Regions from separate parts of the Janthinobacterium sp. SUN211 genome, predicted to be linked through region 1. Evidence: predicted binding sites of a transcription regulator. Region 1 holds the regulator's gene; the other holds the start of a gene.
What was found. Region 1 encodes NrdR, which represses ribonucleotide reductase genes. Its sites were predicted from a motif close to CACNANATNTNGTG; they were not measured.

Region 1 (5,371 bases):
CGCCCGCAGACTGGCCAAGGCTGGCGTCGCCGAACAGCAGGCGGTTGCGGCAGGAAACGATGGCCAGTTGCGCCAGCGCAAATGGCGTCGCCGCCGCCACGCCAGCCTGCAGTACCTTGCGCGGGAAAAAGACGGGGTGGGCAAAAAAGTCGATGGGGCTGTCGGCGTCGGGCAGGTAGGCGCGCTGCAGCACCGTCTTGCGCACTTCGTCGATGACGCGGTCGCCACCCGTCAGCGCGTAGCGGACGAGGTCGAGCATGCTGGTGCTGGCCCAGTTGAGAAAGTTGCCGCTGAAACTGTCGCCGCCGCAACCGTGCAGCGCATCGGCCGGTTTCAGCACGGAGAAGTAAGCGGTCGCTACGCGCAAGTCCGGCAGCATGACGCCATCCTTGCTGCGATACGGATAGCTGTAGCACATGCGCGCATGAAAATACCCTACGTACTCGCGCTGCGGCGCATAGTCGCCGCCATGCGCGGCAGCGGCTGCCGCATGCGTGAAGGACAGGTTGAGCAACAGATTCGGCGGCACCCTGGCGCCGTGCAAGCCCGCGTCGGCCCGTGCCAGCGTCACCGGCGGGACGGCGGCGGCAAGGGCGCCGCCGCAACAGAGGCTAGCCAGACAGGCCAACAGCATCAGCCAGACGCAGCCGGCATGCCGCCGGGCAGACCGCAAAGCATGCCACAAAGTGGACGGCAAAGTGGGCGGCAAGATGAACCACGACGCCCTCATGGCCCCGCTCCCGCCGCCTGCTTGCGGTAATAGCTTTGCAGCACGACTTGCGTGCTTTCCTGCGCGCCAAAACCGATGGCCGTGATGCGGTACACATAGCTTTCCGTGGCCAGACCGCCGGCCGCTGCCGTGGCCTGCGCGCCGGGCGGGTGAAATGGCAGCAGTTCGATCAGGTAGCGGGGCCGGCGCGACGGCAGGAAGCCCTGCCCCGTCTGCATGACGGCGCCCGTAAACTGGCCATACGGCACGGTGCGGCTGCTGCCTTCGGCGCCATCGAGGTCCGTACTCAACCAGAGCGCCGGCGCCTCCGGGGCCGCGGGCAGGCACAGGCCCAGTGCGCCGCCCTCGCCGCAGCCGTCCGCGAACCCGGCCGCACTGCCTGGCGCGAAGAGGCTGCTGCGTCCCGGCGCGCCGGGCAAGCCTTCGATATCGTTCTGCGCATCCACCAGTGCCTCCTCCGCCGCCTGAAACGCGATCTGCCGGTCGCGCTCGCCGCGCGCCGCCTTTTCTCCCTGCAAGGCCATCTGCGCCGCCGATATGCCCAGCAACAAGATGATCACCAGCAGGCACAGCACATACACGAGGGTGGCGCCGCCGCATCGCGCACAAGGTGGGCGCCAAGGCACGCGACAGCGGACGCCCGCGCCAGCCATCGCGCCGCCCGCCTAGGCCGGCCCGTTGCGCAGCATGATGCTCGTCTGCACCAGTTGCCGCAGCCGCGAACGCGTCGCGGCAGGCAAGGACGCGCGCGCGATGCGCACGCCCGTGTCGCCGGCGCCATGCGCCTCGGCATACGCCTTGCCGAACAGGTCGAACTGCGCCGGCCCCAGTTCCGCCATCTTGTCGGCCGGTCCCGCCTCGCCATGCAGCAACAGCGCCACGCGCACGCTGGCCACGCGTTTCCAGTGCGTGCGCCGTTGAAAATCGCGCTGGCGCGCGGCCGCGTCCGCCCCCTCCAGCAGCAGCGCCGCATCGTAGGCGTCGAGCGCGCTGGCGTTGACATAGCGGTTCGCCACGCCGTCAGGCGGCGTATCCGTGTCGAGGCCATACAGCACCTGGAAAGCATCGACGCCACGGATGACGGCGTCCGCGCCCCAGCCGTTCGTGCCGCGGTATTTGCAGCGCAGCTCGCCTTCGCCATCGGCGCCCTGCGCCACGTAGAAAACGCTCCAACCCCGCTGCGCCTCCGTTTGCGCCGCGCCCACGCCGAAGCCGGCGCAATTGAGGACGGAACCGTCACCGCCCTCTTCCTTGCCGGCGCCGTAATAGCGCAGGGCCAGCACGTCGCTGCCATGCAGGGCGCCGGGCAGCGCGCCGCTGATGCCGTCGCTGTTCTTGCCCAGGCTGTGCGCGTCGAGACCGGCGATATTCGCGCTGTCGTAATCGGCATGGGCGACGGGCGCGGCGCTGCTATCCCAATTCACATACGCCGTCTGGCGCACGGCGCGGGCGATGGCATCGAGCGCATAGCGGGCGTTGTCATCCAGGCGCGCGCTGGCGGACTGGTCGCCATAGCTGCCGCTGGCCGCCAGCAGCACGCTACTGGCGGCCAGCATCAACAGCGCACCGAGCGACAGGGCCACCAGCAATTCGATCAGGCTCATGCCACGATGCCCGCCGTTCATGCGCCGCCCCCGCCCAGCTGGAATGCCAGCCTGGGCAGCGACTCGCCTGCCGCATTCACGGCGGGCGAGCCATCGGGCAGGCGGCCGCGCCAGCCCAGCTTGATGACGATGGGCGCCCCCTTGCCGCCGCTGCACGCCCACTGCAAGCCCTGGGCGGCGGCATCCCACGCGGCAAGGTCGCGGCAGATGCGCAGGCGCGCGCCGGGCAAGGCCGCGTGCAGCCCTTGCTTCCATTCGGCGATGTCGAATTGCGCCAGCTCGGCCGCGCTGCAGGCGGCAGCGCCAAGACAGTCCGGCGCGCCGCCGCCAGCTTCGGCGCCGTCCGCCGCCGCATATGCCACGTTCAGGTAGGGATTGCCCGCATCGGGGCCATTCATGAGCACGTTGTTCGCGCGCATGCGCTCGGCCATGCCGGCGGCCAGTTGCACGCCCGCCGACAACAGCGCCGACTCGTGGCGCGCGCGCACGGCGTTCAATTGCAGGATGCTGGCGCCCAGCAGGCCCAGCGCCAACAGCAGCAGCGACACCAGCACTTCGACAAGGCTGCTGCCACCCGCAGGAAACATAGTGCGACCGCCCTTGCGCATACGCTACTCCCTTCCGCAGAAAGAGCCGCAGGAACAGGCGGCCCAGCTACAAGATAGGCGCGCGCAAAAACCCGCGTCTGCGCTAGCGCAAACAGGACGATGATAAGTCGAGAAGAACGGCGTTGGGATTGATCAGACCGCTTGCCAGGCAAGCGCCGGCATGGTGAACACGGGGCGCAGGAGCGGCCCCGCTGCCGGCAAAGTGAATGTCCGGGTGAGCGTCAGGGCTTGCGCGCCTGGCCCACTTCGGCGATCGCGTCCTGGAACTCGGCCAGGTCTTCGAAATTCTTGTAGACGGAGGCAAAGCGGATGTAGGCGATCTTGTCCAGGCGCTTGAGTTCCTGCATGACGAGTTCGCCGATATAGCCGGATTCGACTTCACGCAAGCCGCTGGTAAGCAGCTTCTCTTGGATGGACGCGATGGCCGTATCCACAGAGGCGGCCGCGACGGGACGCTTACGCAAGGCCAGCATCAAACTGCCGCGCAACTTATCCGCAGCGAACTCCGTCCGGCTGCCATTCTTTTTGACGACGGCCGGCATGATAAGTTCAATGCGTTCGTACGTGGTAAAACGCTTGTCGCATTTGCCGCAGCGGCGGCGGCGCCGAATGGCATCCCCTTCCTCCGATACGCGCGTATCGAGAACCTGGGTGTCGCCGTGCTGGCAAAATGGACATTTCATGGGCTGGCTACAACTTTATAGTAATAATTACGGGAAATCGCCGCCCTTGTACAAAGGGCGCCCGAATCACTCCGGGCGCCCTTGGGCACGACTGGAATGTGTCATACAGAATCTTACTCCGTATGACACATTCTGGACAAATAATTATGCTGCGTACACTGGGTGCGCGTCGGCCAGCACTTTCACGGCCGCTTTCACGCGCTCGATGGTGGCGGCGTCATGCGGATTGTCCAGCACGTCGGCGATCAGGTTGCCCACCTCTTCCGCTTGCGCTTCCTTGAAACCGCGCGTCGTCATCGCCGGGCTGCCCAGGCGGATGCCCGAGGTGACGAACGGTTTTTGCGGGTCGTTCGGGATGCCGTTCTTGTTGCAGGTGATGTGCGCGGAACCGAGGATGGCTTCGGCTTCCTTGCCCGTCAGGTTCTTGGCGCGCAGGTCGACCAGCATGACGTGCGATTCGGTGCCGCCGGACACGATGCGCAGGCCGCGCTTGATCAGGGTTTTCGCCAGCACGTCGGCGTTCTTGATCACTTGCTTCTGGTATTCGACGAATTCAGGGCTCAGCGCTTCCTTGAAGGCGACGGCCTTGCCGGCGATCACGTGCATCAGCGGGCCGCCCTGGATACCAGGGAAGATGGCCGAGTTGATGGCTTTTTCGTGTTCGGCCTTCATCAGGATGATGCCGCCGCGCGGGCCGCGCAACGATTTGTGCGTGGTCGAGGTGACGAAGTCGGCGAACGGCACCGGGTTCGGGTACAGGCCGGCGGCGATCAAGCCGGCGTAGTGGGCCATGTCGACCATGAAGTAGGCGCCCACTTCCTTGGCGATCTTGCTGAAGCGTTCGAAGTCGATCTTTTTCGAGAATGCCGACGCGCCGGCGATGATCAGCTTTGGCTTGCGTTCGCGGGCCAGGCGTTCCATTGCCTCGTAGTCGATGTCTTCTTCCGCCGTCAAGCCGTAGGAAACGACGTCAAACCATTTGCCGGACATGTTCAGCGGCATGCCGTGGGTCAGGTGACCGCCTTCGGCCAGCGACATACCCATGATCAGGTCGCCTGGTTTCAACATGGCGAAGAACACGCCCTGGTTCGCCTGCGAGCCGGAATTCGGCTGCACGTTTGCGCATTCGGCGCCAAACAGCTGTTTCACGCGGTCGATGGCCAGTTGCTCGGCCACGTCGACGTATTCGCAGCCGCCGTAGTAGCGCTTGCCTGGATAGCCTTCGGCGTACTTGTTCGTCAGCTGCGAGCCTTGCGCTTCCATTACGGCTGGCGACGTGTAGTTTTCCGACGCGATCAGTTCGATGTGGTCGTGCTGGCGCGTGTTCTCTTTTTGAATGACGGCGAACAATTCAGGATCGACGTTGGCGAGGTTGTGATCTTTTGCAAACATGTAAAAACTCCAAGTATGAGGGTGCTTGTACTGGCAGGTTGGATCGAATGAGGGGAGCCGGCGTTAAGTGAATAACAACATTGGACAGGCAGCCTCTTCGTGCTTTTCCATAGTGGCTACCCAGGCGAACGGCTGATGAAAAATCTCACGTTTCCCGGTGGGTGCCCACCTTTCGCCGGTTTGCCGACCGCCATTCATGGAGATCGCCCGACTTTTCGCCAGTCACGTGAGACGTAATGGAAGTCAAATTGTAAGTTAAGTACCCAAATTGAGCAAGGAATGCAACCGTGCGGCTATAATCGCCGCGCGCTATCGCAGCCCGGGCGCGGCCACAGGCCGCCCCGGGGATGGCCG
Region 2 (5,371 bases), on a different contig from region 1:
GCGACGCCGCCAGGCCCGCCTGGGCATCGAGCTCCGCATACGTGATGCGGCGCGCGCCATCGATCAGGGCGATTTGCTGCGGGCAGCGGCGGGCCGTCGCTTCCAGCAGGTCGGCCAGCACTTCCTCGCGCAGCAGATCCGGTCGCGGCGGGCCGTACAGGATGTCGGCATGGGTGGAAGGGGTGCCTGGGCTGGCTGCGGTGAAATCGTTCATGGATGACGCTTATCTGTAATGCGGTGTGAGGAATCTGACGGGCTGCGCGTGGTACGCAGCACAGTTGATACATTACAGCACGCAAGACATTTCAGCGTTGCAGAACGGGGAATTTTGCGGGGCTTTCCGAAATAATGTGCTTGTCGGCTCAACTGCCATGATTACGGAATGTAAAACGGGGAAACATGGCGCCGATTTGCGCTACCGTGCGCGCCGCCGGATAGCCGTGCAGGGGGCGCCCGGACAGCGCCGCATCCGCGCAGCCTTCGGCGCGGAATTGCTGCAGCACGTAGTTATCGACGCCTTTGGCGGCTAGGGTGGCGGCCAGGGCCAGCAGCTGCTCGTCCGGCAGCAGGTCCGGATGGGTGGTGGTGCGGCATTCGTAGGCGACGCCGCTGGCGAGGATGGCGTCCAGGCAGGCGCGCGCCGGGTCGCCGCTGTCGGCCACGCGGGTCACATGTCGATAGTCGGCAAACGGCGCCTTGATGTCGAAACCCACCCAGTCGACCAGGGGCAGCACTTCCTGCAGGCGCTGCGGATAGATGCAGGCCGTGTGCAGGCCGATGCCGAAACCCAGTTCCCTGACGTCTTGCATGGCCCGCCCCAGCGCCCGATCCATGCACGCCTCGCCGCCGCTGAAGACGACGGCGTCGACCAGGCCCGTTCTGCGGCGCAGCCAGGTCAGGACGTCTTGCCACGGCATGGCGCCTTCCGGCGTGCGCGCCTGCAGGTGCGGATTGTGGCAATAGCCGCAACGCCAGGGACAGCCCTGCACGAACACCACCGCCGCCAGCTTGCCGGGATAGTCGGTGGCGGAAAAGGGCGTCAGGCCGCCCACCTTCAATTCAGCCGCCATGGCAGGCGGGCTGGCCAACCCGGGCGCTCGCTTCCGTAAAATACTGGCGCTCGTGGAATTCGCCCTGCTTGCCGATGTTGAACGAGGCGACGGGGCGGTGGTAGCCCATCACGCGGGTCCAGATTTCGCAGCGCTGGCGTTCCGTATCGAGCAGGGTGATGGCGGGAGTGAAGTCGGGACGTGCATTCATGGCGTTTCCTTGAGTGGGTGAGCAAGATCGGATTGTTTGCGGGCGATCAGTTCCGCATCGCAGGTGGGGCAGAATTCATGCTTGCCGGCCAGGTAGCCGTGGCGCGGGCAGATGGAAAACGTGGGCGTGACGGTGATGTAGGGCAGCGAAAAGCGGCTCAGCGCGCGTTTCACCAGTTCGCGGCAGGCGTTCGCGTCGGACAGTGCTTCCGTCATGTACAGGTGCAGCACCGTGCCGCCCGTGTATTTGCGCTGCAGCACATCCTGTAATTCCAGCGCCTCGAACGGGTCGTCCGTGTGGCCCACGGGCAGCTGCGACGAGTTCGTGTAGTACGGGTTGTCGGCGGTGCCCGCCTGCAGGATGGCGGGAAAGCGCTTGCGGTCTTCGCGGGCGAAACGGTACGTCGTGCCTTCGGCTGGCGTCGCTTCCAGGTTGTACATATGGCCCGTCTCTTCCTGGAAGGCCACCATGCGGGCGCGCACGTGGTCGAGCAGGCGTACGGCCAGCGCGTGGCCTTCTGGCGTCGTGATGTCCCAGGCGTCGCCGCTGAAATTGCGGATCATCTCGTTGATGCCGTTCACGCCCAGGGTGGAAAAGTGATTGCGCAGGGTGCCCAGATAGCGTTTCGTGTAGGGGAACAGGCCTTGCTGCATCAATTCCTCGATGGTGCGGCGCTTGATTTCCAGGCTGGTCTTGCCCAGCTCCAGCAGGCGGTCCAGGTCGGCCATCAGGGCTGGCTCGTCGCCGCGCCACAGGTGGCCCAGGCGCGCGCAGTTGATCGTCACCACGCCCAGGGAACCCGTCTGCTCGGCGGAACCGAACAGGCCATTGCCCCGTTTCAGCAGTTCGCGCAAGTCCAGTTGCAATCGGCAGCACATGGAGCGGATCATGTTCGGCTTGAGTTCCGAATTGATGAAATTCTGGAAGTAGGGCAGGCCGTAGCGGGCCGTCATTTCGAACAGACGTTCGGCATTCTCGCTATGCCAGTCGAAATCCTCGGTGATGTTATAGGTGGGAATGGGGAAGGTGAAGACCCGGCCCTTGGCGTCGCCCGCCATCATGATCTCGATGTAGGCGCGGTTGATCATGTCCATCTCGGCCTGCAGCTCGCCATAGCTGAAGTCCATCTCCTGGCCGGCGATGACGGGAATCTGCTCGCGCAGGTCGTCCGGGCAGACCCAGTCGAAGGTGAGGTTGGTGAACGGCGTCTGTGTGCCCCAGCGCGAGGGAACGTTGAGGTTGAAGATCAGTTCCTGCATGTACTGGCGCACGTCTTCGTAGCGCAGGCTGTCCTTGCGGATGTAGGGCGCCATATAGGTGTCGAAGGAGCTGAACGCCTGCGCGCCGGCCCACTCGTTTTGCAGCGTGCCGAGAAAATTGACGATCTGGCCGATGGCGCTCGACATGTGTTTCGGCGGACCGGACTCGATCTTGCCCGGCACGCCATTCAAGCCTTCGTGCAGCAGGGTGCGCAGCGACCAGCCGGCGCAATAGCCGGCCAGCATGTCGAGGTCGTGGATGTGCAGCGCCGCTTCGCGGTGCGCCGCGCCCACTTCCGGCGGATAGACCTGGTCCAGCCAGTAGTTGGCGATGACCTTGCCCGACACATTGAGTATCAGGCCGCCCAGCGAGTAACCCTGGTTGGCGTTGGCGTTGACACGCCAGTCGCGCCGGTCCAGGTATTCATTGATGGACGCGGCGACATCGACCTGGCCGCGTGTGGGGGAAACTGCATTCGTCGTCATGAAACCTCCAATAAACACAACATGCGGTGTTTTTATGGAGATTAATCACTAAATATAGTGGCGTCAAAGGGCGCGTGCAGTGGCATGACGAATCCTTGATGCAGGTGAAAAAAGCGCCCCGTTTACTTTTTCGCGCGGCCCTGGCGCAGGATGAAGGCGCTCGCGGCAAAGTAGGCGGCGCCGCAGACGGCGATGCTGAGGACGGAGGCGGGCAGCACGTGCGCCCAGATTTCCCGCGCCGAGAAGGTGCTCCAGCTGGCCACGCGCGCGTCGAACGTGACGTAGTTCGCCAGCAGCCAGTAGACGGCCAGCAGTCCCGTGCAGATGGCGGCCTGGCGCGTCACGGGCATGGCGCGGCGCGCGAAGACGGCTTGCAGGAACAGCAGCAGCACGCCCGGATACGCGCCCAGCACTTCGGGCGACAGCACGGAGAGCGCCTCGGCGTCGTAGCCTTCCGTGGGGGCGGCCCACTGCACCTGCAGCACGGTGAGGAACAGGGTGAGCAGGAAGATCAGCAGCGGTTTGCGGGGCATGGCGGGCAATCGAAGAGGGAGAAAAGGAGGGCATTTTACAGCCAGGTCAAGCAAGTTGAACGCGCGCCAGCCATGCATGCATTCCTTCACCTGCGTCAAGGACTGGGCAGCCTGGGCGGGGCTATAGTCTGCACCCTGAGCCGATACAGGACTGTGAACACCATGATGCTTGAATCAACCACCGCCACCCGCGTGGCCGGACCGCTGGAACTGGTCTGCCCCGCCGGCAGCCTGCCAGCCTTGAAAGCGGCCATCGACAATGGCGCCGACACCGTTTATCTGGGTTTTCGCGATGCCACCAATGCGCGCAATTTCGCCGGCCTCAATTTCGACGAGAAGGCCATCGCCGAGGGCGTGCGCTACGCCCACCAATATGGACGCAAGGTGCTGCTGGCGCTGAACACCTATCCGCAGCCGCACAACTGGGCCGTGTGGCGCAGCGCCATCGACCGCGCCGCCGATGCCGGCATCGACGCCATGATCGTGGCCGATCCGGGCCTGATGGCGTATGCGGCCCAGCACCAGCCGCAGCTGCGCCTGCACCTGTCCGTGCAAGGTTCGGCCACCAACTACGAAGCCATCAATTTTTACCATGAACACTTTGGCATCGCCCGCGCCGTGCTGCCGCGCGTGCTGTCGATGGCGCAGGTGGAGCAACTGATCGCCAAGACGGAAGTCGAGATCGAGGTGTTCGGCTTCGGCAGCCTGTGCGTGATGGTCGAAGGGCGCTGCGCACTGTCGTCGTATGCGACGGGCGAGGCGCCGAACACCCACGGCGTGTGCTCGCCGGCGAAATCCGTGCGCTGGCTGGAAACGCCGAACGGGCTCGAATCGCGCCTGAACGGTGTGCTGATCGACCGCTATGCGCCCGGCGAAAACGCCAGCTATCCCACCCTGTGCAAGGGGCGTTTCGAAGTCAACGACGAAGAGTATTACGCCATCGAGGAACCGGCCAGCCTGAACACCTTGGCGCTGCTGCCGCAACTGATCGCCATGGGCGTGCGCGCCGTGAAGATCGAAGGGCGCCAGCGCAGCCCCGCGTACGTGGCACAGGTCACGCGTGTGTGGCGCGAAGCGATCGACGCCTGCCGCGAAGGCAATGCGCGCTACGCCGTCAAGCCGGGCTGGATGGCGGCCATGGACAAGCTGGCCGAAGGCCAGCAGCACACCTTGGGCGCTTACCACAGATCTTGGAAATAGAGGATGAACATGCTGAAGCTTTCACTGGGCCCTTTGCTGTACTACTGGCCGTGCGCCACCGTCTTCGAGTTTTACCAGCAGATCGCCGGCACCGCCGTCGATATCGTCTACCTGGGTGAAACCGTCTGCTCGCGCCGGCATGAGGTGCGTCTGGCCGACTGGCTCGATATCGCGGACATGCTGGCCGCCGCCGGCAAGGAAGTGGTGCTGTCGACGCAGGCGCTGATCGAGGCGGGCGCGGAACTGGCGACCCTGCGCCGCATCACGGGCAATGGCCGCTACGGCGTCGAGGCCAACGACATGGGCGCCGTGCACTGCATGGAAAAGGGCACGTCCTTCGTCGCCGGTCCCCATTTGAACCTGTTCAATGGCCCCAGCCTGCAATTGCTGGCGCGCCTGGGCGCGCGGCGCTGGGTGATGCCGCTGGAAATGGGGCAGACGGCGCTGGCCGAGATGCAGCGCCAGAAACCGGAAGGACTGGAGACGGAAGTCTTTGCCTACGGCCGCATGCCGCTGGCGTTTTCCGCGCGCTGCTTCACGGCGCGCAACCGCAACCTGCCGAAGGACGATTGCGGCTACAGCTGCCTGGAAGAGCCGGACGGCCTGTTGCTGCGCACGCGCGACGAAGTGCCC

Region 2: the regulator NrdR is predicted to act here: its motif matches at 3,052-3,065, upstream of O3301_RS18575 (ribonucleoside triphosphate reductase).

The regions. Positions count from the first base shown of each region.
Region 1 covers NZ_JAPWIC010000012.1:83,449-88,819, reverse strand. The annotation lists gene O3301_RS28055 (PilC/PilY family type IV pilus protein) at 1-571, opposite strand, end outside; gene O3301_RS28050 (PilX N-terminal domain-containing pilus assembly protein) at 727-1,356, opposite strand; gene O3301_RS28045 (PilW family protein) at 1,396-2,355, opposite strand; gene pilV (type IV pilus modification protein PilV) at 2,352-2,921, opposite strand; gene nrdR (transcriptional regulator NrdR) at 3,164-3,625, opposite strand; gene glyA (serine hydroxymethyltransferase) at 3,770-5,017, opposite strand; ZMP/ZTP riboswitch at 5,129-5,253, opposite strand.
Region 2 covers NZ_JAPWIC010000005.1:269,498-274,868, forward strand. The annotation lists gene O3301_RS18560 (Pls/PosA family non-ribosomal peptide synthetase) at 1-214, opposite strand, end outside; gene O3301_RS18565 (anaerobic ribonucleoside-triphosphate reductase activating protein) at 363-1,070, opposite strand; gene nrdD (anaerobic ribonucleoside-triphosphate reductase) at 1,060-1,260, opposite strand; gene O3301_RS18575 (ribonucleoside triphosphate reductase) at 1,257-3,005, opposite strand; gene O3301_RS18580 (hypothetical protein) at 3,128-3,538, opposite strand; gene O3301_RS18585 (peptidase U32 family protein) at 3,704-4,738, shown strand; gene O3301_RS18590 (U32 family peptidase) at 4,748-5,371, shown strand, end outside.